Regions from separate parts of the Neobacillus sp. B24 genome, predicted to be linked through region 4. Evidence: predicted binding sites of a transcription regulator. Region 4 holds the regulator's gene; each other region holds the start of a gene.
What was found. Region 4 encodes Rex, which represses fermentation and respiration genes when NADH is low (regulators of the CRP and FNR family bind a similar motif). Its sites were predicted from a motif close to TTGTGAAATATTTCACAA; they were not measured.
Positions count from the first base shown of each region.

Region 1: ACZ43M_RS18725 (nitric-oxide reductase large subunit) is a predicted target of Rex. The motif match lies at 2,518-2,535, and genes of this name have one in related genera.
Region 2: ACZ43M_RS26055 (cytochrome C) is a predicted target of Rex. The motif match lies at 4,457-4,474, and genes of this name have one in related genera.
Region 3: ACZ43M_RS25700 (AtpZ/AtpI family protein) is a predicted target of Rex. The motif match lies at 3,874-3,891, and genes of this name have one in related genera.

Region 1 is NZ_AP035777.1:3,797,145-3,804,897, reverse strand. Features, by position in the region: gene ACZ43M_RS18750 (ATP-dependent DNA helicase) at 1-318, shown strand, start outside; gene ACZ43M_RS18745 (metal-sulfur cluster assembly factor) at 362-661, opposite strand; gene ACZ43M_RS18740 (hypothetical protein) at 674-1,918, opposite strand; gene ACZ43M_RS18735 (DUF2249 domain-containing protein) at 1,933-2,139, opposite strand; gene ACZ43M_RS18730 (DUF2249 domain-containing protein) at 2,163-2,396, opposite strand; gene ACZ43M_RS18725 (nitric-oxide reductase large subunit) at 2,639-5,002, shown strand; gene ACZ43M_RS18720 (hypothetical protein) at 5,029-5,181, opposite strand; gene ACZ43M_RS18715 (DUF2249 domain-containing protein) at 5,312-5,545, shown strand; gene ACZ43M_RS18710 (carboxypeptidase M32) at 5,735-7,243, shown strand; gene ACZ43M_RS18705 (DMT family transporter) at 7,240-7,753, shown strand, end outside.
Region 2 is NZ_AP035777.1:5,291,847-5,299,599, reverse strand. Features, by position in the region: gene nosD (nitrous oxide reductase family maturation protein NosD) at 1-1,140, opposite strand, end outside; gene ACZ43M_RS26065 (hypothetical protein) at 1,137-1,718, opposite strand; gene nosZ (Sec-dependent nitrous-oxide reductase) at 1,910-3,778, opposite strand; gene ACZ43M_RS26055 (cytochrome C) at 3,802-4,254, opposite strand; gene ACZ43M_RS26050 (Crp/Fnr family transcriptional regulator) at 4,542-5,285, shown strand; gene bshB2 (bacillithiol biosynthesis deacetylase BshB2) at 5,632-6,303, opposite strand; gene ACZ43M_RS26040 (YojF family protein) at 6,321-6,668, opposite strand; gene pdxK (pyridoxine/pyridoxal/pyridoxamine kinase) at 6,948-7,753, opposite strand, start outside.
Region 3 is NZ_AP035777.1:5,216,865-5,224,617, forward strand. Features, by position in the region: gene atpA (F0F1 ATP synthase subunit alpha) at 1-860, opposite strand, end outside; gene ACZ43M_RS25675 (F0F1 ATP synthase subunit delta) at 885-1,421, opposite strand; gene ACZ43M_RS25680 (F0F1 ATP synthase subunit B) at 1,418-1,945, opposite strand; gene atpE (F0F1 ATP synthase subunit C) at 2,107-2,319, opposite strand; gene atpB (F0F1 ATP synthase subunit A) at 2,373-3,083, opposite strand; gene ACZ43M_RS25695 (ATP synthase subunit I) at 3,107-3,481, opposite strand; gene ACZ43M_RS25700 (AtpZ/AtpI family protein) at 3,488-3,706, opposite strand; gene ACZ43M_RS25705 (S8 family serine peptidase) at 4,083-6,356, opposite strand; gene upp (uracil phosphoribosyltransferase) at 6,842-7,471, opposite strand; gene glyA (serine hydroxymethyltransferase) at 7,643-7,753, opposite strand, start outside.
Region 4 is NZ_AP035777.1:292,956-300,708, reverse strand. Features, by position in the region: gene groL (chaperonin GroEL) at 1-569, opposite strand, end outside; gene groES (co-chaperone GroES) at 667-954, opposite strand; gene ACZ43M_RS01615 (lysostaphin resistance A-like protein) at 1,245-1,970, shown strand; gene ACZ43M_RS01610 (YdiK family protein) at 1,967-2,167, shown strand; gene ACZ43M_RS01605 (acyl-CoA dehydrogenase family protein) at 2,836-4,452, opposite strand; gene ACZ43M_RS01600 (DUF4395 domain-containing protein) at 4,580-5,011, opposite strand; gene ACZ43M_RS01595 (redox-sensing transcriptional repressor Rex) at 5,131-5,787, opposite strand; gene moaC (cyclic pyranopterin monophosphate synthase MoaC) at 5,803-6,291, opposite strand; gene ACZ43M_RS01585 (ABC-F family ATP-binding cassette domain-containing protein) at 6,444-7,753, shown strand, end outside.

The DNA.
Region 1 (7,753 bases), 1.9 Mb from region 4:
GAGGAACATGCTGTGTTATGTTCCACTCATCTTTGGGAAGGTCTCGACATCCCGGGGCGATCGTTAGAAAATGTCTTAATCTATTCGCTTCCTTTTCCACCGGAAGACCCAGTTTTTACTGCAAAAAGAGAAGTATCCTCCGACCCATTTTTAAAAGTCGATTTGCCTTATATGCTCCTCCGCTTGCGTCAGGGGGTCGGCCGGTTAATTCGCAGTGAATCAGACAGGGGGAGCGTGCATATACTCTTGGATGATGACCTAGATGCATATGTACTTGAAAAAATAAATGAAGTGCTGCCAACACAACCTTTGAAATAAAAAAATCGGAAGCGGCCAATTGGTCTCGCTTCCGATTTTTTTATTAGCGCCCAAGTGCTCTGCGTCCGTCAGCAGTCATTTTGTCTGGTGTCCAAGCAGGCTCCCAAATAAGATTGACTTCAACGTTCCTTACCTCTTCAATCCCTTCGACACAATAGCGGACACCACTGGTGATGCTGTTATGGAGTGGACAGCCAGGAGTTGTCAAAGTCATTGTAATAATTACATCATTGCTCTCGGCAACTTCAATATTATAGATTAACCCCAAATCTACAACATTAATTCCCAATTCCGGATCATATACGCTTTTTAACTCTTCAAGTACTTTTTCTTGTAAATTCATGTTAAACACCTCTTATTTTTTCATTACCCTAAAAATACTGCCAGAGAATATGATAAACACAACAGAAACAATGAACTGGCCGGTATTAAAGAGCAGTGTTTGTTTGAACATTAGTGCACAAAAGACAATAAGGACTGCCACGATTAACAGGGAAAGACTCGGTACGATGATTTTTTCATTCATCATGTCTTTTAACGACGGAACTTTCGTTTTACCGATTTCATTGCTGTATTTATAGGTCCACCATAAGAAAGGAACAATTTTATATAAATACCCGGCGATACTTAGGACAATCCAAAGGAGAATATAAGCATAAATCAGCGGTCCTATCGCAGTTGTAAAATAATTGGTCCATAGAAGGATAAAGGCCGCAAGATGGATTAGATTGCCAAACCCGATTGCTGACAAGGCGAACGAAAACGGCTTATCCAGCTTTTTCTTTAATCTTTTTTTGATAATGATGCTAATATGCCAGCTAAAAATTGTAAAACCTGCCAAAAGTAAAAAGAAACCTAATTTTAACAGGATGCTTTGTTCGGTAAAAAAGGAAATAAGGGTTACTACTAGACCAGAAACATATATAGTGTAAACATACCGGGCTTGCGTCATTGTGAACCCGTGCGCCAGTGAAAACATAGGAACCATTTTATAGGAAAAGCCAAAGATTAGCAGGGTAAACCAGCCTGTTAATCCCATTAATAAATGACTCTTAAAAAACGATTGATAGTATGCTGAACCTGTACCGGTCTTCATACTGATGAGCAAGGTAATTCCTAAGAATATGGTCAGTAATAAACTAACCAAAGCCGTTCCGACAAAAGCGGTAAGGATATTGGGACTCTCTTGGACTTTTAACGTCATCAGCATTTGGAACAAAAACATAAGAATCCCGATAAGCATGATGACTCCGGGAATCATCGCATATTGAGGTGCCCAATAAAGCATGCTTGAAAACACAGTAATTCCAACGGCGGTAATGAAAAATTGGATGAACCCAAACTTTTCATTCCAAATCTTCGTCAAGAACGCAACAGGCACTAGCTGGTACATGGCACCCATTGCCACCATTAAGGCCCAGCCTAAAATTAACAAGTGGGCAGCCGACCAAAGTGGCGGGATGCGGAAGCTGCCGTCCGCCATCATTTGACCATTTACTAAAATAACCACCTGAGAAAGAATCAGGGCAATTAAACTATATAGAATAAACGAAAAGGGGAGCTTTATATTTGTCTCACTTCCCAGGTTTTGCGGTACCATATTCATTCACCTGCTTATCGGAAGATTTCAATTTTAAAACTTCCGTCATCTTGTGGTTCAGTCCGTTGTTTATAGCCAAGCTCTTCAAGCTGCTCGTATAAAAACATCGGTCTTCTATCATTAATAATCGTTAAAACCTCGCCATCCGGCAATTTTTCCAAAGCGGCCAAAGTTCTCATCATCGGCTGTGGCGGCTCTAGCCCGCGATTATCCAATATCATGAAAGGTCACCCTCCTAAATCATTTAGCTTTGCTTCGTAAAAACAACTTTCCAATGTTTTTTCTCTAATTCTTCTGCTTCGTGGGTAAAGCCTTTTGCTTTTAATACAGTAAATAATGGGGTCGGCTTAAACGGGGCATGAAGTATGAAGATATCATTCTTCTTTAATTCTTTAATCGCCTCCATTATTTTTTGAAACGGTTCGATTTTATTCTTTAAATCCTCGCGAACATCTAATTCAATGATTTTCGGTTCCACTAGGTTTCGCCTCTTCCTTCTGTTTTATTTAGTTACATTGTAACAGTGGAATCCTAGCAAAAATGTGATGCGCGTCATAGTTATGATTAATATAGTGAAAATAATTCTCAGTGTAACAAACCTGTGAAAAATTCGACAAAAAAAATTAACATTTTTCTAGCTTAAGTGATAAAAGTCACTAGCCCGTGATATTTCTAGCGTTACAATACAGCTCGGATTGAATTTTGAAAGGAGATAAACTCATGGAAATACAACGGGGTACCGATACAAAAAGTGTGATAAAAGCAAACAGGAACGCACTTTTAAAATCCATTTTAATTATTACGATTTTACTTAGCTTCACCGTACTGCTTGGCGGCGGGTACTGGATCTTTAAGGAACAGGCACCTAGACCATTGAAAGTGACCAATTCAAACGGCGAAGTATTATTAACTAAAAAATCTATTATGGGCGGTCAGGCAGTATGGCAAAAGTACGGCTTGATGGATTATGGTACAGTTCTGGGACATGGTTCATATATGGGACCGGACTATACAGCAGAATCTTTAAAAATATATACAGAAGGAATGCAAGACTTTAAAGCGAAAAAACAATTTCAAAAAGATTTTTCATCTTTAAAGGAAGACGAAAAGTCTATCATTAAAAATAATGTTATGAAAGAAATGAGAAAAAACCGTTACGATGCAAGTCAGGATACGTTAGTCTTGACTGATGCACAAGCCTACGGTCTTAAACAAGTCAGAGCTTATTATAAAGGTATTTTTACAAAAGGCGATGGCTGGGGCTTGAAGGCTAACTTAATTAAGGATTCAGATATGCCGGCAACAGACCGTGCCTATGTGGACAAAGGCGATCAACTTAAACAAATCTCTGATTTCTTTTTCTGGACTGCTTGGCTGTCAAGTACTGTTCGTCAAGGGGATAAGATTACCTACACCAACAACTGGCCATATTATGAGGATGCTGGTAACCAGATGTCTTTCTCAGCAGTTTGGTGGAGTGGGGCAAGTATAACGATCCTGATCTTAATGATTGGCGTGATATTATACTTATTCTACCGCTATCAATTTAGTATGCAGGAAGCGTATAAACAAGGAAACTTTCCACGGATTGACTTACGGAAAATGCCAGTAACAAATTCACAAATCAAATCAGGAAAATATTTTACAGTCGTCTCGATCTTGTTTTTTGTTCAGTGTATGTTTGGAGCGTTACTGGCCCACTATTATATAGAGCCAGACAGCTTCTTTGGAATTAAGTGGATTCATGATATTCTTCCATTCAACATTACGAAAGGTTATCATCTTCAGCTAGCTATCTTCTGGATTGCCACCGCTTGGCTTGGAATGGGGATTTATGTGGCACCATTAGTTGGCGGCTATGAGCCGAAAAAACAAGGATTATTAGTAGATATTTTATTTTGGGCGCTTGTCGTCCTTGTAGGCGGAAGTATGGTTGGGGAATGGCTTGGTGCTAATGGGAAATTGGGCAATAGCTGGTTCTTGTTTGGGCATTCTGGCTGGGAATATATTGAGCTTGGCAGGGTTTGGCAAATCGTCTTGATTGCTGGGATGTTTATTTGGCTGTTCATCGTTTTCCGCGGAATTAAATCAGGATTGAAGCGCGAGTCTGATAAAGGCGGACTTATTCACTTATTATTCTACTCAGCCATTGCCGTTCCTGCATTTTATGTCTTTGCATTATTTATCAACCCAGGCACGAGCTTTACATTCGCCGATTACTGGCGTTGGTGGATTATCCATCTTTGGGTAGAAGGTATTTTTGAAGTATTTGCAGTAGTCGTAATTGGTTTCCTTATGGTCCAATTAGGCTTGGTAACGAAAAAATCAACTTTAAGGCAATTATATTTCCAATTAATTCTCCTACTAGGCAGTGGAGTTATTGGGATTGGCCACCATTATTACTATAACGGTTCTGCCGAAGTCTGGCTTGGACTAGGGGCAGTCTTTTCAGCATTAGAGGTTATTCCGTTAACATTATTAATTCTTGAGGCATATGAGCAGTATAAAATGATGCGTGATGGCGGTGTTGACTTCCCATACAAAGGTACTTTTTGGTTCTTGATATCAGTGGCGATTTGGAACTTGGTCGGTGCCGGAGTACTTGGATTCTTAATTAACCTGCCTGCAGTTTCCTATTTTGAACACGGACAATTCTTGACCCCAACACATGGTCACGGCTCGATGATGGGTGTGTACGGGATGTTTGCCGTTGCCGTACTTTTATACACATTGCGAAATATCGTGAAGCCGGAAGCATGGAACGATAAATGGATCAAAATCAGCTGCATATTATTAAACGTTGGACTTGCCGGAATGGTTTTCTTATCATTGCTTCCTGTCGGCTTCATGCAAATCAAAGAAGCTTTCTATAACGGATATGCTGCAAGCCGCGATGCATCGTTCCTAAAGCAGGATTTAGTTCAAAGTATTCTAACATGGCGTGCGGTGCCTGACACGATCTTCCTAATTGGTGTGGTAATATTAGTGCTATTCTGTATTAAAGCATTTTTCAATTTACGTAAACCGACACATGGGGAAGAAGTACCGCTGCCTATTAAGGACTTGTCGATAGATGAAGATTAGCGCTTAAATGGAAAAATCCGCATGGCTTAGCTTTGCGGATTTTTTTCCTTACTGGACGATTCTTCGTAACAATCGAAACAATAAATCTGTTTTTCTTCTGTTACAACCCCATTAAAGAATCCGTCAAGGCAGTAGATTTCCTTATTGCAACATGTACATAGTCCGACCAATTCCTTCAATTTAATTCCCCCTTAATAGTAAACTATGAACAAAATCATGCCCTGCATGTGATAGGACGCACTTGGTATTGGAAGAAGTTTCTTTATAATGGTAGAGAAGTTAGCAACTAAAGTAAAAGGAGTGATAATAGTGCAAACCTACGTAAAAGTGATTCATGTTCCTGATTATCCACCACGGGAGAAGCATCCGACAATCTTTAATGCCTTTGATGGATTGGCATCTGGGGAATTTATGCAGATTGTGAATGATCATGATCCAAGACCGCTGCTTTACCAATTCATGATGGAAAGACCAGAGCAGTTCTCTTGGGAGTATCTGGAGGAAGGCCCGGAAACATGGAAAGTAGCGATTAGCAAGATATAATAAGTAATCGAGTTCGGATTCTAAACCAAATTTTTCTCAAACTCTCTCTTAACGTTTTACTATTTATTTTTCACCCTCTTTTTCTTATAAGAATATTTTACAACAGAACATAAGCTTCTGTTGTTTTTTTTATAATCTTTTGTCAGAAAAATATGATAAACTTTAAACGTACAAAAAGGGGGGAATTCCATGAACGCAACACAATTGGAAAAGGAATTTTTAGAGTATGTGAGAAAGATGAGGGCCTATCATGAGGCGCTCGGGTTAATTTATTGGGATATGCGGACAGGCGCCCCTAAGGCGGGAATAGACCAGCGGTCGGAAGTAATCGGAATGTTGTCCTCGGAAGTGTTTAAAATGTCAACTTCAGAAGAAATGGCCGCTTACATAGCCAATTTATCAAAACTCGATTTATCTGAAATCTCGAAAAAGACACTTGAAGAATGCAGAAAGGAATATGAGCGGAATAAAAAAATTCCGGCTGAGGAATATAAAGAATTTGTTGTTCTGCAATCAAAGGCTGAGAGTGTTTGGGAGGAGGCTAAAAACAAGGCTGATTTCGACCTGTTTAGGCCTTATCTCGAAAAACTCGTGGACTATACGAAGAAATTTATCCAGTACTGGGGAGTCGATCACGTCAATAATACCTATGATGTATTGTTAGATATGTATGAACCTGGTGTCACAGTAGAAGTATTGGACCAGGTTTTTGGGCAATTAAAAGAAAAGATTGTTCCATTAGTTAAGCAAATATCCGGTTCTGCCCATAAGCCGGAAACACAGTTTCTTTTCAAACCATTTTCAAAAGAAAAACAGCGCGAATTTAGTTTAAAGATTTTGGCGCAAATGGGCTATGACTTCAATTCAGGCAGGCTGGATGAAACCGTGCACCCCTTTGCCATTGGCTTAAATCCCGGTGATGTTCGGGTAACGACAAATTATGATGAATCCGATTTCCGCACGGCCGTTTTTGGCACCATCCATGAGGGAGGCCATGCACTTTACGAACAGAACATATCCAAAGAGCTAATTGGTACACCTCTCTGCGATGGGACTTCAATGGGGATTCATGAATCACAATCCCTGTTCTACGAAAATATTGTCGGAAGAAGCCTATCATTTTGGAAACAAAACTACGGGCTGCTCAAACAATATGCAGATGACCAGTTTGATAATGTAGGAATAGAGGATTTTTACCGGGCGATTAATGAATCAAAACCTTCGTTTATACGAATAGAAGCAGATGAATTGACCTATCCGCTGCATATTATGATTCGCTATGAAATTGAAAAGAAACTATTTAATGATGAAATCAAGGTTGCTGATCTTCCGGCAATCTGGAATGACATGTATGAAGAGTATTTAGGGATCCGTCCTGAAAATGATGCACAAGGTGTCCTTCAGGACGTGCATTGGGCAGGAGCAAGCTTTGGCTATTTTCCATCCTATGCTTTGGGGTATATGTATGCGGCGCAATTTAAGCATGCGATGTTGAAGGATCTGCCAAATTATGAGCAACTGTTAGAAACTGGTGACTTGCTGCCAATCAAAGAATGGCTTACCCAAAATATTCACCAATATGGAAAGCTAAAAAAGCCGCTTGAAATTCTCCATGATGTTACTGGTGAAGGTTTGAATGCCGAGTATTTAATTCATTACCTTTATGAGAAATTTGGAAAGGTCTATCGGTTAAATTGATTAAAATTCTGCCAGTTGTTTTTATTACCATTAGCGCAGCATTATGGGGGATTATCGCGATTTTTGTCCGGAAGCTTGGTGATATTGGCTTTACATCGATGGAGATTGTTACCATAAGAGTAGTAATTGCCGCTGTTTTATTGGGGATAATCGGCTTGGTGAAATATCGGCCGCAGCTGCGCATAAGTTATAAGGATATTAGGCTGTTCATTGGAACAGGCATTCTGAGCATTGTTTTATTCAATTGGTGCTATTTTACCGCTGTTGGAACAATGAACTTGTCAATGGCAGTTATCTTATTGTATACATCTCCTGCGTTTGTTGCGGTTTTATCGTTTATTTTTCTGAAGGAAAAAATGACCGGGGTAAAAGCCGCATCCGTAATTGGTACCATACTTGGCTGCATCTTAATTGCCGGGGTTAGTCAGACTGATACTGCCTCATTGACTACAGTTGGTATTATTACGGGTCTTGCAGCAGGATTCGGCTATGCCTTATATAGTATTTTTG
Region 2 (7,753 bases), 410 kb from region 4:
AGGGCTTTTTAAAAAGAAATTCGTTAATTCCTGGGCCTCAATCAGCTGATGGAGGGAGGAATGATAGGTTATCGGAAAATCCCCGATGCCGTTTTGGTCGAGGTCGGTGAGCGGGAAGGTTGAGCCCCAATTATTGCCTTTGCCATGCTCGCTCCAAGCATTGCCTTCGCCGCTTCCCCCGATGGTGACGGCGGGGATCGTATTGTCGGATATCGTGTTTAATGCAAAAATTTGCTGATTGGAACTGGCCCAAAGCTCAATTCCAATTTGATTTTGAATGATTCTATTGTTGCGAATCTCGTTGCGTGTCGCTTGGTCAATATAAAGCCCGCGCTGGTTCATGTAAAATAAATTGTTTTGAATATGATTCTCATTTGATTGCAGTAGTAATAATCCAAAGGATTGGTTGCCATAGTTGACGATAAATTGATTGTTTGTAAGGGTAAGGCCATTGGAATTCATGATGGCGGCGCCGCCCTGGTTCATGGTGAACGTATTGTGTTTAAACGTATTTTCGTCGGAATACATATAATGCAAACCGTAGCGGGTGCCCGTGATGTTGTTGTCATAAATACTGTTGCGATTGGCGTAATCAAAGAACATCCCGTCACGGGTGCCTTCTATTTTGTTATGGGCAAGCAGGTTGTCGTTTGCGTAATAAACGTGGAAGCCGTTGCCCTGGGCTGCAATTTCGCCTTTGCCCAGACCTTTGATATTTACATATTCAATTTTGTTGTAATGGGCCTGGCTTAAATAAATTCCGTGAAAGGAGTCGGTTATCGTTACGTGCTCGACCACATTGTTGTTACTGTAAATCTTGATGGCCGCGTATTCCTCAGCCGAGTTGCGGTTCATGCTGCCGTGGGTAACATTCAAAGACTTTAGTTTGACGTTCGGCGCTTTAACGGAAATTACGTTTCCGTTACCGTCCCCTTTGATTACGGTGTTCTTGGTGCCAATAATCGTAAGCGGTTTGGTAATAACGATATTGCCTTCGTATGTTTTACCCTCGAGCTTCAATACCGCCCCTTCTTTCATGGAGTCGATTGTCGCCTGCAGGTTACCGGCTGCCATATATTCCTCTGGTTTCATGATAAAGAAGAGAGAAAAAATGAAAGATAGGAGCGTTAGTTTTTTCATTTCACTTTTCGATCCTTCCATAACGGAATTAATAATAAAATAAACGCGGCAATCACAAAATAGACACCTGTGCCCAGGATACTGTGGGTAATAAAGTTTGCCACGGTATTTTCACCAATAATTGGCGGAACAAATGGGTCCATTTGAATCGGCGCCTTTGGATCAAGATTAGAACCGTATCGTTTTAATGCAGAATATAAATCCCAAATGCCTGCGGCCCCGCCAATCATAAAAATACCGATCAATCCGTACAGCACTTTTTTATTGCGGAGTAAAGCTGTGATTAGAGTGAGGACAGCTAATCCGCCGATAAGGTAAATCAGGTAGCCCAGTTCAGGGAAATTTTCTGCACTAAAGTTGGACATGCCGATATAATGATTAAGCCCGTTTATGATATCAATTTCGCCTTCCAATTTGTTCGGATAGACGATGATGTTTAACCCTTCCGGATATTGCGGCGCAATAAACAGCATCCTCCACCATGGGAAAAACATAGAGATAATGATCAAGATAGCAGAAAGTCCAATCAGTAATGAAGAAGTAAGCGATAGTTTCAGTCTTTTCTTATTATCATTCAACTTTAAGACTCCTTTTATAATGAGTGTGGGTATCAATGAAACATTGATACCCACCGCTAATACTTTTGTCTAGCTGCAGCGCCTAGGGGCTCGGGGTCATAAGCCAATCCGTCAAGAAGGCTAAAGAGCAGCCTTCTCGCCGGTTCGTCTTATGCCTGTCGCCCCTGGGCAAGGCGCTTTCGCTTTTCTGTTTATTGCTTTGGTTTTACAAGGAAGTAGCCGGTCATTTCTTGGTGCAAGGCCGAGCAGAAGTTTGTACAGTAGATCGGGAATGTACCGGCTTTATTAGCAGTAAATTTGATCGTATTAGTTTGTCCAGGCTGGACTTCAATGTTCATATCATAGCTGTTGATGGCAAAGCCGTGAGTGATGTCTTCATCGAAATCGATGTTGGTCAGATGGATGGTGACCTCATCTCCTTCGTTCACTTCAATTACGTCAGGGCGTTTGGCTTTGGCGTCAAAAATGAACTTCGAGCGCATGGCAATTCCGTAAACATCGACTTTATTGCCGTTGCGGACAATCTTGGCGTCATCTTTTTTATAGACGGCGTCTTTGTTATTTTCATCTTTTTCATAGACTTCTATTGTTTTAATCTTGTCGGCCTTAATCATCTGAGCATAGTGCGGCTCAGGGTTAACCGGAGCAGATTGAATGACCTTCATTTTGCTGCTGCTCAGATCGATTAACTGCATTGATTCTGGGTGAGATGGTCCAACAGATAAGTAAGTGTCTTTGGCAATTTTGTTTAAAGCTACAAGCCATTTGCCGTCAGGAGCAACAGTGTCGCCTTCAGCGGCAACAGAGTGACCTGGTGAATATTGTACAGGCACGCGGTCTAATGTTTTACCTGTCTTCGGATCCCATTTCACGATTTCAGAAGAGATGAACATGGTTGTATAAGCCATTCCTTTATCATCGAACTGGGTATGAAGCGGTCCAAGAGCGTTTTCGGGATTGACTTCACGTTCCATAACAGATTCATATTTTAAAACTGGGATGCCATTGCGTTCGCCAGAGAAATCTTTGTTTTCAACAGCTTTAAATGCTTTTTCAAATGAGAAAACGGTCATCGCAGGGGCAAGTTTACCGGAAGCAATGAAGTGTTTTCCGTCAGGTGTTACGTCAACACCGTGCGGTGATTTAGCTACAGGAACCAAGTAGATGCCGCCCTTTTGTTTTTCAGGGAAAATCATTTTTTGGCCATCAACATCTTCATAGTTTCCGTCCTTGACCATTTGGGCAAGCTCTTTCCAGTTAAATAGAACAATATAATCACGGTCCGCTTGTGACGCGTTGATTTCAAGATTGGTTGTTGCTTCTTCTGTATTATAGGTTGTCATAACAGCCCAATCTGCCGAGCCTTTCTTACCAGCATCAGACAGGTCATAGGACCATGGCGGAAGAGCAACCTGGTATTCAACATTAAGCTTGGTATTTTTTTCGTCGAACGTTACAGCAGACATAACCCCGCGGTATTTTGTGCTGTAATCATCAAGATTTTCATATTTCTGGCCAAGCGGTACAGCAAAACGGGTTGGCAGGAACATATACTCCGTATTTTCAGTTACGAAGGCTGCACAGTGCGGGCCGCTTGTGTTTGGAACTTTGATAATATCTTTAACAGTAAAAGTTTCTAGATCCATAACCGCAGCACGGCTGTTGCCGACATCTGTGGCAAACATGTATTTACCATCATAATCGCCATTTGTTTCCGAAAATGCCGGGTGGTGAAGGTCGCCCCATGTGTAGTCACCCAGTAATTTCTTGGAATGTTCATCAAAGCCGTAGCCTGTTGCAGAATCCGGCGAGAAGACCGGAACGGTACGGATATGGCGCATCGAAGGCACACCGTAAATAAACATTTGACCGGAGTGGCCGCCTGATGCAAATAAATAGTAGTCATCCTTTTTTCCAAATGGAACATAAACCTTTTCAGCATCGCCTTTGTTGACGGAAGCGGTTTCGGTTTTCGCATTGGACGAGAAGTCCGCGAAGGAAATCGTCGCTGCAACAAATCCGGCTAATAAACCAGAAGCAATTGGAACCCATTTCTTCATTCCATTAACACCACCTTGTGAATTTATTTTTCTGATGCTTGTTTTAACATATCGACAACTTGTGTACGTTCTTCATCAGTCAGCGGATTGCCGCCAATGACACCTGACATTACAGCTGAAGTTGGTTCTTTTAAGAATTCTTGTATTGGCTTGCCGTGCTTGCCTTCGACGTTTTCAAACGCTTTTGAAAGATCTGGACCTGTTGCTCCGCCTTTCAAATCAAGAGATTCTACAGAGTGACAGCCTAAGCATCCTTTTTTATTCAGGATATTGTCGCTGGCTGGTGTTGCGGTTGTAGCAGCGGTGTCCTCCTTGGACTGTGTGCTTTCTTCCGTAGCCGCTGGAGTTTCTTTATCGTCTGCTTGAGCCACTTTAGGAGCATCGTCACTGCCCCCCATTACGACATCAAATACAAGATAGCCAAGCCCGAACCCGAGCAATAGACTTATGACAAAGCTAATGATTGCTTTTTGCAAGTTTGTCCCCCTCCTTTTTGTCGATTGAACACCCTTATCCTAAACCCAGAAGTGGTAATAAATTGTGACCCACGTCACTATGTTTTGTGGGATTTTGAACGTTTTGTGAATGAGAGATGAAAGCCTTGTCATATAAGGATTTTTGAAAAATGAACGTTTTGTGACATAGGTCAAATGTAAGGTTTCTTTTAAAAAAGAATGATTGTGAAACATGTCACTACATTAGCGGGGAAAACAATTTACAATAGGTGGTAATTATTGAAAAAACACATGAAGGTGGTGTTAACATGAGTCGGGTCAACTGTATAAAGGAGCCGAACTTGTCTGTTTATCAGGAGTTGAACAAGGAGGAATTACTTCGGAAAATTGTTATCTTCAAGGATTTGTCTCCGAAATCACTGCAAGTGATTGAAAAAAGGGTCGTCATCTTTGAGCTTAAAAAGGGTGATCGGATTATCTCGGAGGATGAGGAGGCAAGAGGGGTTTTCTTTGTTCATTCCGGAGCGGTGAAGCTGACGAAAGAGGATGAAAACGGCAATGAGATCATTGTTTGTGTGAAACAAAAAGGTGACATTTTCGCCGAGGCTTGTCTGTTTACCCGCATGACACAATACTATCCAGCGACAGCAACGATGTTGGAGAACGGGAAGCTTTTCTTTTTGGATAAACAGGAGCTGGAAAAGGATATCGCCGAGCACCCGGAACTGGCAATGCAAATGATCAGCTATATGAGCGAGGTACTGCGGGACATGACCTCACAGCTGCGCGATACCGCCTTGCTGGACGTCTATGCCAAAACTGTCAGGACACTTGAGCGGATGGGAAGGAAGTTTAATCACGATGGCAAGAGATGGGGAATAGAAATTCCGTTAACAGTTCAGGAATTTGCCACGATTGTCGGGACAACACGTGAAAGTGTCAGCCGCGTGTTTTCGAAGTTGAAAAAGGAAGATATGATCGAATTAAGATCTAGGAAAATTATCATTCTCGACTGGTGCAAGTTCTGTACGTTGATGCATCGGGATTATTAAAAAATAAGCTGAATATTGATTTGATTTTGTTTGGAGAAATAAGCGTAGAAATTCCGTTTAAATTGGGAAATACCCTTATTTCCTTAAAAATAAAGGAAGTTTTTCCGCTTATATGGTGAAAATCTTTGAATTTTGGTTAATTTTGAACAGATAAAGGAAATTCCTCCGCTTATTTCGGCTACTTTAGATCCCTGTTTATACAATAAACGGAAATTCTCCGCCTAAGAATTCTCAAATCTATACGAAATCAACAAAATATAATTACAGAGCCAAAAAGTAAAAGGACAGACCCATTCGCTTTGGAAAAATGCTTCCGGCGGTGGTTCTGTCCTTTTTTGTATGATGATTAATCAGTAAATTTGTACGTCCAAAACCGTTCATTGTTGACCCAGACCATGATTTGCGGATCCTGGTTTTTGAGTTTTTCCTCCATGTCAACAAACATGGTCTCTGTTTGCGACCGGTGTGCTTTAATCGCAGCAAGCTTTGTTTCAGCGACAGGGGTGATATTGTTGATGATGTCAGCCTCGCCAAGCTTTTCAACGCAGTCATTAGAGAAGGCAACGCAGTGCAATTTTGGCCGTGCGGCCTTTGGCAGTTTCTCCACGGCACGGACAACAGCTGCACCGGTGGCCTCGTGATCGGGATGCACGGAATAGCCTGGATAAAAAGTGATAATGAGTGACGGGTTTAATTCCTGTATCAATCCGGAGATGATGTTGGTCAGTTTTGATTCGTCCTCAAATTCAACTGTTTTATCGCGGAAGCCAAGCATGCGCAGATCTTGGATGCCGAGAGCCCGTGCAGCTTCTTTTAATTCTTCTTTCCGGATTTTCGGGAGATTTTCCCGGTTGGTGAACGGAGGATTACCCATGTTCCGCCCCATCTCTCCCAGAGTCAGACAGGCATAGGTGACCGGTGTGCCGTTTTTTACATGGGTGGCAATCGTTCCGGATACACCAAAAGCCTCGTCATCTGGGTGCGGAAAGACTACGAGCACATGACGTTCTTTTTCCATAATATGTGCGCTCCTTTCTATTCAAACGGGGTTTCGCTGATTTCCAGCGCTACCGCAAGCTTTCCGTTATAATCGTGGCCGGCCATTAATAGCCTGCCTTGCTCATCGAATTCATAATGGGTGATTCCTTCGGCATAGACCCAGCCAAGGTTAATTTTCAAACCCACGCGAAAGGGGCCGTTGCCGGTGATTTTTCCCAGCTCATAGTTGACGAGGGCATTGCGGATGTAGGCTCCCGCTGAGAAGAATGCCTGGTTATGATGGGATGCATAAGCGCCGTTTGTTGTTTCTAGATGGATATAGACATCTTTGTTTGCAAAGGAATTGATAAGTTCTTGAACTTTTTTAATGTCAACTGACTCCAAACCTGACTCCCTTCCCTTCTTAAAAAATAATAGCTACTGATTAATTTTAATTAATAGTGTTTTAATCATACTAAAATCAGTAAAAAAATGCTAAATTCGTGCTCGGAAAAGAGGAGTGCAAACTTTATTTGCGAATTTCCGCTTTTTATTTGCGCGGTTGCTAGTTTTATTTGCGAATTATCTCGTTCTATTTGCGGTTATAGCAGTTCTATTTGCGAATCGCCCCTGAACTAAATAAAAGAGCCAGCCACTAGGGCCGACTCCAATCAACTATGCTATTTATTCTTCACAATCGTCGCAGAACTCTGTAACAGACTTGCTGCTGCGATAAGCGCCGTGCCAGGTTGGGCCGACGAATTCATTCAAGCGGAAGCCTTGAGAGATCGCAGCTGCGACGAATTCCTTGGCAACCTCAACAGCCTCATAGACTGATTGGCCTTTGGCAAGTCCTGCTGTAATCGCGGAGGAATGAGTACAACCTGCGCCATGAGTATACGTGGTATTAAACTTAGGCGTTTCGTAGATTCTGAATTCTTTTCCATCATAGAAAAGGTCAACGGAGTTTTCTTCTGCCTGAAGCTTACTGCCGCCTTTTATGACAACATTTTTCGCCCCTAAATCTACAATTTTAACTGCTGCCTGTTTCATTTCCTCAACTGTTTTTGGTGTTTTCATGCCGGCAAGCTGGCCAGCCTCAAATAGGTTTGGAGTCACAACGAGTGCCCGCGGAACCAGCAGCTCACGCAAAGCATCTGCCGTTTCCGGATTTAGAACTTCATCCTCACCCTTACACACCATAACAGGGTCGATGACAACACGTTCAAGTTTGTTAGCATCGATGGTTTTGGCTGTTAATTCAATAATTTCCACGGTACCGAGCATTCCGGTTTTCATTGCGTCAATTCCGACGGACAGGATAGTGTCAAGCTGCTTTTCAAGGACTGCCACGTCAATCGGGAACACACTATGAGACCAATTGTTTTTCGGATCCATTGTTACAATCGTTGTCAGGGCCGTCATACCATATACGCCAAGCTCTTGAAATGTCTTTAAATCGGCCTGGATCCCCGCACCGCCGCTCGTAT
Region 3 (7,753 bases), 490 kb from region 4:
GGATAGGCTTCACGGCCTGGAGGACGGCGAAGTAACAAGGAAAGCTCACGGTAAGCAGATGCTTGTTTTGTTAAGTCATCATATACGATTAATACGTGCTTGCCGTTGAACATGAATTCTTCGGCCATGGCAACCCCTGCATATGGTGCCAAGAATAGCATTGGGGCAGGCTGTGATGCAGATGCAGACACAACGATGGAGTATTCCAACGCACCATTTTTACGAAGAGTTTCAACCGCGTTACGTACAGTTGATTCTTTTTGTCCGATCGCTACATAGATACAAATCATGTTTTGACCTTTTTGGTTGATGATTGTATCGATTGCTACGGATGTTTTACCAGTTTGACGGTCACCGATGATTAACTCACGCTGGCCGCGTCCGATTGGCACAAGGGCGTCAATCGCTTTAATACCAGTTTGCAGCGGCTCATGAACCGATTTACGAGCCATAACGCCTGTTGCCACTTGCTCAACAGGGCGGGTTTTTGATGCATTGATTGGACCCATGCCATCGATTGGTTGTCCTAATGAGTTAACAACACGTCCAATTAGTTCCTCACCAACTGGAACCTCCATGATGCGTCCTGTACGGCGAACCTCGTCACCTTCTTTAATTTCAGTAAAAGGTCCAAGAATGATGATACCGACGTTATTTTCTTCAAGGTTTTGTGCCATACCCATAACGCCGTTTGCGAATTCAACAAGTTCTCCAGCCATGACGTTGTCAAGGCCATGAATACGTGCGATACCGTCACCGACAGAGATAACAGTACCAACATCGGTCACTTGAATTTCTGCCTGATAGTTTTCAATCTGCTTTTTTATCAGGGCGCTGATTTCTTCAGCTTTGATGCTCATGAGTTTCACCCCTATCTACGATTCTTATCCTAACAGTTTACGTTCCAGACGGTCTAACTTGCCGCGCAAGGTCCCGTCATATATACGATTTCCGATGCGAAGCTTTATGCCTCCAAGCAGGTCGGAATCTACGACATTTTCAATCTTTAGTGAGCTTTTGCCAATTTTTGCAGCAAAAACAGCAGAGAGAGCCTCTCGTTCTGCGTCAGAAAGCGGCCGCGTGCTGGTTACTTCAGCCTCCGCGATACCCAATTCCTGATTGGCCAGCTCAATGTATTCGTTTGCGACATTCGCAATTTCACCTTCACGGTGACGATCAATCAAGATCAATAGTGTATTTAATACATATTGATTCACTGTTGCAAACGCCTGCGTTACAATCTCTTTTTTCTTATCAATCGTAAGCTTGGAAGATTTCAAGACAGCATTTAACTCCGGTGTGTATTGGATAACTTCCTTTACGACGCGAAGTTCCGCTTCAAACACTTGAAGCTGCTGAGTCTCTTTGGCGATTTGGAAAAGAGCAAGCGCATAGCGTTTTGCTACCATCGAGCTGCTCATCGGATATCTCCCGCCTCTTGAATATATTCGTTAATGAGTTTGTCTTGGTCAGCTGCACTCAGTTCTTTTTCAATTACCTTAGAGGCAATCAAAACAGACAGGTGTGCTACCTGCTCGCGAATTGCGGCAACGGCTTTTTCCTTCTGCTGCTCGATTTCAAGCTTCGCGCCTTCTTTCAAGCGCTCTGCTTCTGTGCGGGCAGCGGCAATGATTTCTTCACGCTGGACATCGCCTTGCTTTCTCGCATTTTCCATCAAGCTTTGCGCTTCGTTGCGCGCTTCTTTTAAAAGATTACGTTGTTCTTCCAATAGTTTCGCTGCTTCTTTGCGGCTGTTTTCTGCCGCTGTGATTTCGCCTGCAACATGCTCTTCACGTTGTTTCATGATGCCCATTAACGGACCCCATGCGAACTTCTTGAGCAATAGCATTAACACGATAAACATCGCAAGCTGGAACACGATGTCACCAGTATTGATTCCACTATGTTCAGCTGCAGCACCTAGTAATAGACTGCTTGTTAACACCTCGGGTTCACTCCCTTCAAGAGTCATTCCTCTATATCAGATCGATTATTTTCGTTTTTTAAAATAACTTTGCGGCCACGGCCGCACCTCATAAAGACATAAACGAATGGCGAAGGTTCTCACGAATGATCTTCGCCATTTTTCCATCAACTAAATGTTGATTATTGACCTTGAACCATGAACGCGATAACAACCGCGATGATCGGAATCGCCTCAACTAACGCTACCCCGATGAACATTGTTGTTTGAAGCATACCGCGAGCTTCTGGCTGACGAGCGATACCCTCTACTGTACGAGATACGATAAGACCGTTACCAATACCAGCACCTAGTGCCGCTAAACCAATTGCAATTGCTGCTGCTAAAAGACCCATTTGAAAATTTCCTCCTTTAAATGTATGAATAAATAAATTTTATTGGGTTTATATTAATGGTCGCTGCTCACTTTGTGAGACAAGTACACCATCGTTAACATTGTGAAGATAAACGCTTGAATTGCGCCTACGAAAACAGAGAAACCTTGCCATGCCAACGTCGGTAAAATAGCGGCTAAAGTTCCGCCTACACCGGTTGCAAGACCGCCTGCTAGTAAACTGAGCAGGATTTCACCCGCGTAAATGTTACCGTAAAGACGGAGACCGAGAGTCAGAGTATTCGCAAACTCCTCGATAATTTTAATAGGGAACATGAACCAGAACGGTTTGAAGAATTCCGCACCGTAAGCCTTTGTTCCTTTCATCTTTACGCCATAGTAGTGAGACATGCCCACAATTAATGTTGCTAATGTCAATGTGACCGCTGGATCGGCGGTTGGAGATTTCCACCATAGTTTGCCGTCAATGACGACAGAGAATGGAAGTCCCAGCATATTCGCCACAAAGATGTACATGATGATGGTGATTCCAAGCACATGGAAACGGCCGCCATCCTTCCAATCCATTGCACTGTTGATGATATTTTTCACAAAATCCATGACCCATTCCATGAAGTTTTGCAGGCCTGTCGGCTTCATCGCCAGTTTTCTTGTGGACAGAACGGCTAGTAAAAAGACAATCACAGACGCAACCGTAATCATTAGCACGTTTGCCAGGTTAAATTGGAGACCCAGAAATGTTACTATCGGATTTTCATGATGCAACAGTATTCACCTCGCTTCCCCCGCTATTTATGTATCTTTACTGAGTGAATAAAAAAATCTATCATAATGACAATATAGGCTGTCATTAATCCTATAACCACGCTGATGAGATGAAATTGTTCTGGATACCTCATCGCGACGACAACAGCTAATGCCCCTGTTGCCATTCTTGAAAAAGAGCCGAGTGAACGGACTTTTTTCCCTTTTAGCACATTGTCTCCAAATTGGTCCGCTTTTCTGACCATTAACCACAAATTAAAAAGGCTCAAACTCGTCCCAAAAATCAACCCCATAAAGATTGACTTGTAAGCGGTGAACCCCCAGCCAAGTACATAAAAAGACAATAAAAAAAACATCCATCTTCGTTGTCTTGAGAACATCGCTTGTAATTCGGGCATGGCTGTTTAGTCTCCTGAAAAGAAATGACGGACTGACACCAACATCGAGTATATGCCTGCTGCAAGCCCAATGAACAATCCGATTATTAAGAAAATTGGTTCTGTGCCCCAATGGTGATCCAGCCATTTGCCTCCAAAAACACCGAGTAAGGTGCAGCCCGCAAGACTTGCGAGAATGGTAGACATCAGGGCCATCGCCGTGTATGGATTGCGGTCTTTTTTCATAGAAAATCATCCTCACTGTCAGAGAATGAAATGCATATGGTAAGTGGTAATTGGGAAATAGATTAGCCGGCTTAGTGGCGGGTGAAATGGCAGAAATGTCAATGAAAACCCTATCATTCACACCCTTTGTTAGCATACAATAGGCACCAGGCAATGTCAATGCGTTTACGTGAATTAATCCACAAACAATTTCCCGAAATTTTTACCAATTTCGTGTGACTTACATCACTTTTATTTTATTGGAAAATTTGGCGGAAATTTGACCAGTTTGTGTCTATTTTGTGAACTTTTTTGTTTGGTGTCAGGCACCAATGTGGATAATTCTAATTATGTGAATATGTGGATATGCATTATTTCCCAAAAAGGAGCCCTGCTATCAAGGGCCCCCGATGTAGATCATCGTTTCGATGAAATCTTCTTTGCCGGCTTTCTTAGCGAAGACTTTGGCTAGAAAGGTTCCCTTATAAGGAATGTCTTCGGCGGCAAATTCTTTGCTAATTAACCCCTTTTTCACATTCGTGCTGCTATCGAGGAAGCCGACGAAACGATAATCATTCGGGTCGAACAGCGCGATCCCAAATTCCTCTGCTCCACCCGGAACATACACCTCATAGCGATAGGTATCCGGCTTATCTCCTTCCGCAAAATCAAACCCCATAATTCTTGGGTATCCCGGCTCTTCGAGGACATATAGAAACGGGATATGTATCGTCTGAGTCCCCGCCTCCAGCTTAAGAAAGCCATCATGGATTTTCCCTTTAAAAATTTCCGGGTCAACCGTTAACCTTACCTCCACGTCCCTGGATTCCTTCGGCTCAAGTGTGAATGACATCGGCATCTGCCACTTTAGGCCGGCGACATGGGACGGAATCGCAAACGAAAAGTGCTGGGGACGGTTTCCGACATTTTCAACATGCAAAACCGTACCCTGTGAATTACTGCTGCCCGTGAACTTCCCAAACCGAATGCTCCCGGGTGTAACCAGCGATTCTGTCTTGATGGCCTCATCGACCTGTATCCGGCCCGCCCCCTGTTCATAGGTGCGGTAATAAGGGGCGGATGTAGGGGTCGGCTCCTTCTTGCCCAAACCAACTTTAATTTTTGGAATCACTGCTTTAGCTTCATCTTCATCCTTCATCAGCGGTTTCGCAGTATTCATCAGCGCTGCTTTGATTTGCTCCGGCGACCAGTCCGGATGGGCTTGCTTAATTAAAGCGCAAGCACCGGCCACATGCGGCGCGGCCATGCTCGTCCCCTGCAGCGACAGGTACCCGCCCGGTATTGTCGAGTTGATGGCCACACCCGGCGCAACCAAATCCGGCTTGATATCCCACGTATCGGTTACCGGCCCGCGCGAGCTAAAGTCGGCCAGCTTGTCCCGCTCTTCTTTCACGGTTACACGTGCGGTCACTTTCTTTCCTTTTACTTTTTTTCTTAAAATCTCTCCCTCACGCTTCGTAATCGAACCGATTGGCAGGTCGGCTGGTGCATCGAGGTTACCAATAAAGGTTCCGCTCACATTATTGGCGACCACTACTGCCTTCGCCCCTGCCTCCTGGGCATTTTCCGCTTTTTCCTGAAAGGTAATTTGCCCCCGTTTCAGCAGGACAATTTTTCCCTGAACATCTTTCAATTCCGACTTCCGGCCAAGTCCGCCATCGATGATTTCTAGTGACCTGTCCAGATTCCATGCCGCCGAACCCTCCATCGGCTGAATCCGAAACCGATCCCGGATTCCTTCTATTAATAAATGGGGGATTTCCATCGTCGGTGTGGAGGCGCCAACGGAGATCGCCTTGGTGGATGTCCCCGGGGAACCGACTGTCCACACATTCGGCCCGGAATTACCAGACGCCGCCACCGCGACAATCCCTTTATCGACAGCATTGTCCAGTGCCACGCTGATCGGCAGGTCCGGTCCATTGATGCTATTCCCAAGTGACAGGTTCATAATGTCGACCTTGTCTTTAATCGCCTGCTCAATTGCCGCAATTACCTGCTCGGTGGTGCCCCCGCCGCCAGGACCTAGCGCCCGGTAAGCGACTATCTTGGCCTCAGGTGCAACACCCATAATTTTTCCATTACCGGCAATGATTCCGGCAACATGGGTGCCATGGATGGTCGCGCGGCCGGCCGCAAGGGTCTCCATCGGGTCGTTGTCATCGTCGACAAGGTCATGACCGCCGCCATAATTCCGGCGCAGGTCGGGATGGTTGTAATCGACGCCAGTGTCAATGACCGCTACCTTCACGCCCCTGCCCGTGAGCCGCTCGTTCTCTTTGGTAAAAATGCCGCGGGCCCCATGGCCGCCAATAATTTTGATACTTTCCTCGGTTTCCACCCGGTACTCCGTAACCGGCGACACATGGGTAACAGGAGTATGCTTGGCCAGCTTGGCGATATCGTCCGGGCTGCCTTGTACGGAAAAACCGTTAAGCGCTTCGTGAAAAATTCGTCTCAGTTTGATGTTTTTATATGGTTGGAGGAGCTGTTCTATTTCCTGTTGTGATCGAGGTTGATTGAGCATCACAATCGCCACCGTTTCCTTTGTCGATTTCGGAATGGGCGGGTGATTTAGGGTGCGATGCTGTGATTCCAGAAGGGTAAATGAGGTCGGCAATGCTAAAAGTAGTGCAAGAAGCAATTTCATGATGAAAATTTCCCCTTTTTCCATAGCGTTTTCATCAGGCGGGGAAAGTATACAGGGTGATGGAGAGGTATTCTGGCCTAATTTTGTGGTTTTCTGGTCGGTTTCGGATTTTATCTGGTCATTTTATATGTTTTTCTGGCCATTTCCTGGATGAATCTGGTCACTTTTCACGATAATCTGGTCGATCAAGATTTTACCGGTCATTTTTCATAATTTACCGGCGGAGTTCCCAACTTTACCGGCGATTTCTCACATATTACCGGCACACCCCCTGATTTTCCCCACTTATCTTGACCTTCGCAAATCTATTTACGACTTTTACAGTTTTATTTACAACTTCCCTCATTTTATTTACATCTTTTTAAAACTTATTTACAACTTTCCCTCGTTTATTTACAACTTTTCCGATTTATTTACATCTCCCCTTTTTCCCACAAAAATAAGCCAGGCGCTCAGGCCTGGCTAAAAGGTAACTTCCTTAAAAATTATTTCGTCCCAAACAACCGATCGCCGGCATCGCCAAGACCCGGTACGATGTAGCCGTGGTCGTTGAGCTTCTCGTCCAACGCGGCGATGTAGATGTCCACGTCAGGGTGCGCACTTTTCACAGCCTCGACGCCTTCCGGTGCTGCAATCAAACACATAAATTTGATATTTTTAGCGCCGCGCTTTTTCAAGCCATGAATCGCTTCAATAGCAGAACCGCCTGTTGCCAGCATTGGGTCAACGACGATGAAGTCGCGCTCTTCCACATCACTTGGCAGCTTCACATAGTATTCAACAGGCTTCAAAGTTTCAGGGTCACGGTACAAACCGATATGGCCGACCTTTGCTGCCGGAATCAATTTTAGTATTCCGTCGACCATGCCAATACCTGCCCGAAGAATCGGTACGATTCCAATTTTTTTCCCAGACAGAATTTTAGATTTCGTCATGCATACCGGTGTTTCAATGTCGGTTTCCTCGAGCGGCATATCACGGGTAATTTCAAACGCCATTAACGTAGCAACCTCGTCAACAAGCTCGCGGAAATCCTTCGTTCCAGTATGTTTATCACGTATGTAAGTAAGCTTGTGCTGAATGAGTGGATGGTCAAAAACGTACACCTTGGCCACAATCATCGCCCCTTTTATAAAATATAATTTTTGCAGTCGTCTCATTTTACAGAAAAAACACACCTTGGGCAACTGAGATACTTAAATCAGATTGTTCAAAAAAATCTGCCCTTACCGTTATGCCGACTCAAAAAAATCGGCCCACTATAATAGTAAGGCCGATTCTAGCTGTTAATATTCTGGATATAGCGTAAACTTGCTTGTTAATGCCTCAACGCGTCCCCGCGCTTCCTCAAGCTTGGCTTCATCTTCATGATTTTTCAAAGTGAACGCGATGATCGA
Region 4 (7,753 bases):
CCTTCTACTACATCTAGTTCAGTAGTGAAGCCTTTTGATTCTTCGATTGTGATAACGCCGTCGTTGCCAACGCGCTCCATCGCTTCAGCGATTAATTGACCAACCTCTGCATCATCAGAAGAAATAGCCGCAACTTGAGCGATAGACTCTTTGCCTTCGATTGGCTTAGAGATAGCTTTCAATTCTGTTACAGCTGCAGCTACTGCTTTTTCAATCCCTTTACGGATACCCATTGGGTTAGCACCAGCAGTTACGTTCTTTAAGCCTTCGCGAATCATCGCTTGAGCAAGAACGGTTGCAGTAGTGGTACCGTCACCGGCAACATCGTTCGTTTTGCTTGCTACTTCTGCAACAAGCTTAGCACCCATGTTTTCAAATGCATCTTCAAGTTCGATTTCTTTAGCGATTGTCACACCGTCATTTGTGATAAGCGGTGAGCCGAATTTCTTCTCAAGAACCACGTTGCGTCCTTTAGGTCCAAGAGTTACTTTAACTGCATCTGCAAGTGTATCAACACCACGCAGCATCGCGCGGCGAGCGTCTTCACTAAACTTAATCTCTTTAGCCATTGTTAAAAAACCTCCTCGAAAAATTAGAACTTATTATTTCTATGAACTGGACAACATCCAGTTTCTGCGCCAAAACTAACGCGATTTGCTCTACTGATTATTCGCCAACTATAGCAAGGATGTCATTTTCACGTAAAATTAAGTATTCAGTACCTTGGTATTTCACTTCAGTACCAGAGTATTTTGAGAAGATAATGCGATCGCCTACAGAAACTTCTACAGCTACGCGCTCGCCATTGTCAAGTACGCGGCCAGTACCCACGGCTACAACTTTTCCTTCCTGGGGCTTTTCCTTTGCTGTATCCGGCAATACGATACCGCTTGCAGTTTTTTCTTCTGATTCAACTAGTTCGATGATAATGCGATCACCTAAAGGTCTTAACACTATAAACAACCTCCTCAAATATATGTGGTTATGTTTATTATTAGCACTCACACTCAATGAGTGCTAACACAATTATTATAATAATGAATCTTAAAATCTTTTGCAAGTATCATGCATAAAAATATCCAAAAAAGTTACCGCATTTTTCCACCTTATAGAGTATGTGAAAGTTTTCGTATTCTATTCATCATTTTTAGCCAAAGTCCTCAAAATTGATACAGGACTAATTTTAACGGTACAATAAAGGATAAATATCCTTTGTAAAAAAGAACATAAAGGAGACAATCTATTTGAAAAGGGAATATTGGATTATCTTAATTGTGTACATCGCCATGCAGCTTTCCGGTATTGCTGGGATTCCGGTGTTGATGTTGGGGTTTGGTTTTTTCGGTAAAGATACTGGTTTGGCCGTTCCGATTTGGCTAATTTTCAGCTTTACGGTTGCGCTAGTTATTATTCTGTTTATTTTAAGAAAGGAAATGGGTGCCGCCGGTTTAAACGAACGGGGGAATTCTGCTGGTTTCCTAATTAAGTGGAGTATCCTTGGATTCTTTCTGGCGTTGTTCGCACAATATGTAGCAGCCATCATTGAAAGCATGTTGGGCATTAAAATGGGCTCAGACAACACCCAGCAGATTCTAACCATTATTGAAACTTTCCCGCTGGCAATCCTTGTTACTAGTATTGTCGGGCCAATATTGGAAGAAATCGTGTTTCGAAAAATTATCTTTGGCGCGTTACACAAACGCTTTAGTTTCTTTATTTCAGCACTAATCAGTTCACTTATCTTCGCGCTCGTTCATATGGATCCGGCACATATTCTGATTTATTCGGGAATGGGCTTTACGTTTGCGTTTCTCTATGTAAAAACAAAACGGATTATCGTCCCTATTTTTGCCCACGTGGCGATGAATACGATGGTCGTGCTAGTCCAATCTGTATTCAAGGATGACATTGAACGGCTGATGCGCGAGGCTGAGGCGATTCAAAACTTTATCGGAGGATTCTTCTTATGAAACGTTCACCTTTGTTATCCGGTTTAATTTACTTCCTGCTTGGTGCCCTGTTCACCTATTTCGCCATCGACGACGTTCAAAGCAACGGCTGGGGCTTCTTCAGCTACCTGCTCGTCATCTTGGCCACGTTCGATTTCGGGTCTGGGCTTAAAATGATTATGTTTCATTTTAGATATAAAGATCAGGTGAAAAAATAGGGTGTCTGGCACTTATGGTGCCGGACACCCTGTTTTTTTGTTTACTGGCTAGCCTGATTCTAATTCTCAGAACCACTTGGTCACTAATGGTCTCTATTGGCTGCACTTTTTCCTTTTTCTGCTAGCAGTTCTGTTTCCAACACCTCTTATTGACTACACTTTTTCCTTTCCTGCTAGCAGTTTTGTTGCCAATAACCCCTATTGGCTGCACTTTTTCCTTTCCTGCTAGCAGTTTTGTTGCCAATAACCCCTATTGGCTGCACTTTTTCCGTTCCTGCTAGCAGTTTTGTTGCCAATAACCCCTATTGGCTGCACTTTTTCCGTTCCTGCTAGCAGTTTTGTTACCTATAACCCCTATTGGCTACACATTTTTCCGTTCCTGCTAGCAGTTTTGTTGCCAATAACCACTATTGGCTACACTTTTTCCGTTCCTGCTAGCAGTTTTGTTACCTATAACCCCTATTGGCTGCACTTTTTCCTTTCCTGCTAGCAGTTTTGTTGCCAATAACCACTATTGGCTGCACTTTTTCCTTTCCTGCTAGCAGTTTTGTTGCCAATAACCCCTATTGGTTACCCGAATTCTATTTTCCAACTCCATTCGGTCGCCAATGACAACTATTTAGTTACTCAATGACTAAATTCCTATCCAACCCGGTAGACAATTCCCCTTAATTCTCTATTTCTCTTAAAGCTACCTCCTGATATACCTTAAAAATTTCATCACAAAACGCATCCCACTCAGCTGCTGCCTGAAGCGACTCGTCGCTGACTTCCCCCAAAACTGGTCTTTGCAGTAAATCCTCTAAACGAGAAGATAACTGCTGCACCGTACTAGACTCGGCACCTTCAAGTACACTCGCCACAAATTCCCCAGGTGGATACCAGTCAGCCACCCGGCCCAAATCGCGGTAGATTTGCGTCAGCAGCAAATTACGCGGTCCTTCCCATTGTTCGTTCACGACTACATCACGAAAAATCCGCGGCAGCGAGGAGAACTCCTCCATCACACCATGACCGGCAAATACAGAAATGGCGTCACGCAGCACTTCTGCCCCCTCATTCGTGGCACATATTTTTTGCAGCAGGACAAGCTCCCGCAAATTAAATAACTTTTTCCTGATTTCCAGCGGCTGGTCCGCCTTAATGCCCGGATTAAGCGGCTTTTCCAATATCAAGAACAGGTCATAAATTTTAAACGCTCCGGCCGTCGTCCGCTGTGCCGCATTTTCGATACGCTTCAATTTGCTCGCAGAAAGCGGGTAGTCCTTTACCTTTTTTCGAAACACTGTCCGGAAATCTCCATATAGATTCGCTTCCCTTGAAGCGCGGAGCATGAACCCTGCACAGGCAATGCCGATTTCCAATCGAGATAGTGTTAACACGATGCCGACAGCAACGGCAATGCCCCTATCCTTCGGTCCGATCGGATAGGCAAGTGCTCCTTTATATTGAATTTCCGCAGTCGGCAGCTCCGAAGTCCCCATTTTCCATTTGATTCGGTTAATATCGTAGCTGTTTCGTTTTTCCTTCTCTTTATCTCCTGGCAGCCAGGATGGTACAACAAACGTGGACACCTTATCAGTACCTGAGATTTTCGCAGTGACAACCGAATAATCGGCATGCGCCGCCGAGCAGAAGAATTTATTGCCGTATAATCGATAGTACTTTCCATCCGGAACTGCTTCCAGGACATTGGCAGGCAAATCAGAACCACCCTGAATCTCGGTCATAAACTGGGCGCCAATCGCAAATTCTCCGTTCACCCCCTCTTTTGTATGCATTAAAACATCATACAGTTCAGGGCAGGCTTCGTCCCGGAACTGATCCAAAAGCGCCACCAATCCATGTGTACACGTTAACGGACAGGTTACACCAGCTTCACCCAATTGATGGATCAACATTCTTTTCAAAAAGCTTTCCCAAGCGGGCATTTTGCTAGAAAAAAGCCCTTCTCCAAAGATTTCGGATTCCAATTGGTGAACTTCCTGCGGCCGGACAATTCGGTCAATACGATGATTAAACGCATCATAATGGAGCATGTACGGACGCACCTCAGGGCGTGCGATCCGCTCAGCTAACCTGTTCCATTTAGAAGAAGCAGTAGGAGAAAATGCCAGGAGCTTTTCGTGAATTTCCTTAAACCTGCCGCCGAGAAATTTTTCTGCGGCCTTTTGCAAAAAAGGTTCATCACGATACCAATCAAGATTGTCACGCTTTTCGAGAAATTCATCAAAGCTGTAAGAGTTTTCTCCTCTTGTTTCAGATTCTTGGGAAACGAGTTTCATAGAATGGTCACCCTCCACAACAATTATTCGTAATTTTCAAATTAATTGTAAATGTAAGGATATGGAAACGTCAAATAGAAGCAGGCAACAAAAAAGGTCTGACAAAGTCAGACCTATCTATAGACAATTATCGATGTGCCCTGCGAAAGCGATATTGGGTCCACTGGTAATGAATAAAACAACCGATACAAAAACCAAGAATCGCAACAGTTGCCGCTGCTGCTACCATAATCGTAAATATATACCCGATTGCATTCCAGCCCAATAAAAAGCCGGCAAATCCGAAGGTAAGGCAGGATACAGCAATTTTTTGATTAAATTGCTGCTGCTCCCAATCTTCGGGAATATATTCCTTAGGGTCTTTTCTTAAAAATAATTTTGCAACTTGCATAACCGGATTGTATCCGAATAATAGTCCTGAAAGTCCAGCCAACAATGGGATTAATAAGATCCATTCCTGACCTGATACCCATGTTAGAATCACACTTACTACAATCGTCAACTGATTTGCTTTGACAAGCGGTCGAGGGATTGAACGAACTGAATTTTCTACTCCCACTTTAATTCCAACCTTTCATATTGGATTTATATACTATATTATCCCGTTTTCATCATTTTGTATAGTAAAATAAAACAAAAAGGGCTTTTCACCTATTTTGTGAAAAACCCTTAAAACAGTTATTCTTCTATCTCTTCATCATTTGGATAATGCTTTAAAAAGTAAACGAGTGATTGCAGTTCAACCGCCAAGTCAATATGATGAACACGGATACCTGGTGGAACGTTTAACCGTGCCGGCGTAAAATTTAATATCCCTTTTACATTGGATTTGACAATCTGGTCAGTAATTTGCTGGGCAACAGGAGCTGGAACCGTAAGGATAACTACTGGAATATTTTCTTCAAGTAAACGCTGCTCCAAATCAGCCATATCATAAATCGGAACATCACCGATGGACGTGCCGATTTTCCCCGGATCCACATCAAACGCACACTCAATTTTGGTATTATTATTTTTCAAAAAATTATAGTGTAAAAAGGCAGTGCCGAGATTACCGACCCCAATCAACGCCACCTTAGTCAATTCGTCCTGATCTAGCGTTTTACTAAAAAAGCTTAACAGGTAATTCACATTGTATCCGTAGCCCTTTTTCCCAAGCGCACCAAAGTAGGAAAAATCACGGCGGATTGTTGCTGAATCGACCTTTACCGCTTCACTTAACTCCGCTGAGGACACACGCTGCTTCCCGGAAGAATGCAAGTTCTTCAAAAATCGATAATACAAAGGCAGCCGTTTTGCCGTGGCCTGCGGTATTTTCGTTGTTTCGTTAGCCATACTCCTACCCCCCCGCTATATATTTCGTTTAAAATCACCATTTTTGCCGCCTGTTTTTTCAACTAGGAAAGTCGGTCCAATAACCATACCTTTATCCACGGCCTTGCACATATCGTACACAGTTAAAGCGCAAACCGACGCCGCTGTCAGCGCTTCCATTTCAACACCTGTGCTGCCCTTCGTTTTAACCGATGCCTCTATATGTAATGTATACTGTTGCCGCTCGGTCTTTTCCCAAGAGAAAATGACATTCACGCCAGTCAGCGGAATCGGATGGCACATCGGAATAAGATCCCAAGTCTTTTTTGCAGCCATCACCGCTGCTACTTGAGCCACCGCTAATACATCGCCTTTTTTCATTTCGTGATTCGTTACTTTTTCATAAATCTCATTACTAACAGTTATGCTAGAACGGGCAATAGCGGTGCGTGCCGTTTCCGGCTTGTCACTGACATCGACCATTTTAGCTCTGCCCTCTTCATTAAAATGAGTAAATTCAGCCATAAAATTATTGCCTCCCTTCAAAATGATACAATATTTTCACATAAATGTGTGTGAAACTTTGAACTTTTATTTACAAATTTATGCTAGCCCCGCTTTATTGCCGACTATCAAGGAATACGGTACACTAATTATAGCAATAGAGGTGACAAAAGATGATTTTATTACAGGTTAATCAATTACAAAAATATTATGGTGCTGACCTTATTTTATCCAATATAAAGCTGGAATTACAAACTAGGGACCGGGTAGCCCTCGTCGGACGGAACGGAGCAGGCAAATCAACGCTTTTAAAAATAATTGCCGGTGAACTGGGACATGATGGCGGGGAAATCATCAAACCAAAGGATGTTACCATTGGGTATTTGGCTCAGAATACCGGTCTTGAGTCCAATCTTTCGATTTGGGGTGAAATGCTGACTGTCTTCGAAGGTCTGCTGGATATGGAGAAATCGCTGCGCAGACTTGAGGCACAAATGGCCGACCCTAATATCTTTGAGGATTCAGTAAGGTACGATAGAGTATTAAAAGAATATGACCAGCTTCAAGTGAAATTTAAAGAACAGGGCGGCTATCAATATGAAGCTGATATTCGTTCCGTTCTGCACGGTTTAAATTTCTCTGACCATTCATTAATGATTTCCAGCCTAAGCGGCGGGCAAAAAACTCGTTTGGCATTAGGCAAGCTCCTGTTAACTAAGCCTGATATTTTAATATTGGACGAGCCTACCAACCATCTTGATATTGAAACATTATCCTGGCTGGAACAATATTTGCAGGGCTATGACGGCGCAATTTTGATCGTATCCCACGACCGTTATTTTTTGGATAAAGTAGTTACCCAGGTTTATGAAGTTTCACGCAAACAAATACAACGTTTTCCTGGTAACTATAGCTCTTATCTTGATCAAAAGGCCGCCAATTATGAACGTGATATGAAGCTTTACGAAAAGCAGCAGGAAGAGGTTGCTGCATTAAAGGATTTCATTCAGAGAAACATAGCGCGCGCCACAACAACGAAGCGGGCGCAAAGCCGGCGGAAGAAGCTTGAAAAAATGGACATAATGGACAGGCCGCTAGGCGATGAAAAATCAGCCTCTTTCTCGTTTGAAATAGAGCGGCAAAGCGGCAATGATGTGTTAACAGTTGATTCGCTTGCCGTCGGTTATGAAGGCGAAAAGGTGTCTGAAGGCATTTCTTTTCGTGTCTTTAGGGGCGACAGCATTGCCCTTGTTGGACCGAACGGCATTGGCAAATCCACCCTGTTAAAAACCATTATCAAAAAGCTGCCGGCGCTGGCCGGAACGATTTTCTACGGAACCAATTTATCCATCGGTTATTACGATCAGGAACAGGCCAATTTGACCTCGAATAAACGGGTGTTGAACGAGCTGTGGGATGAATACCCGCTCAAACCGGAAAAAGAAATTCGTACGGTGCTTGGGAATTTCCTATTTACCGGTGA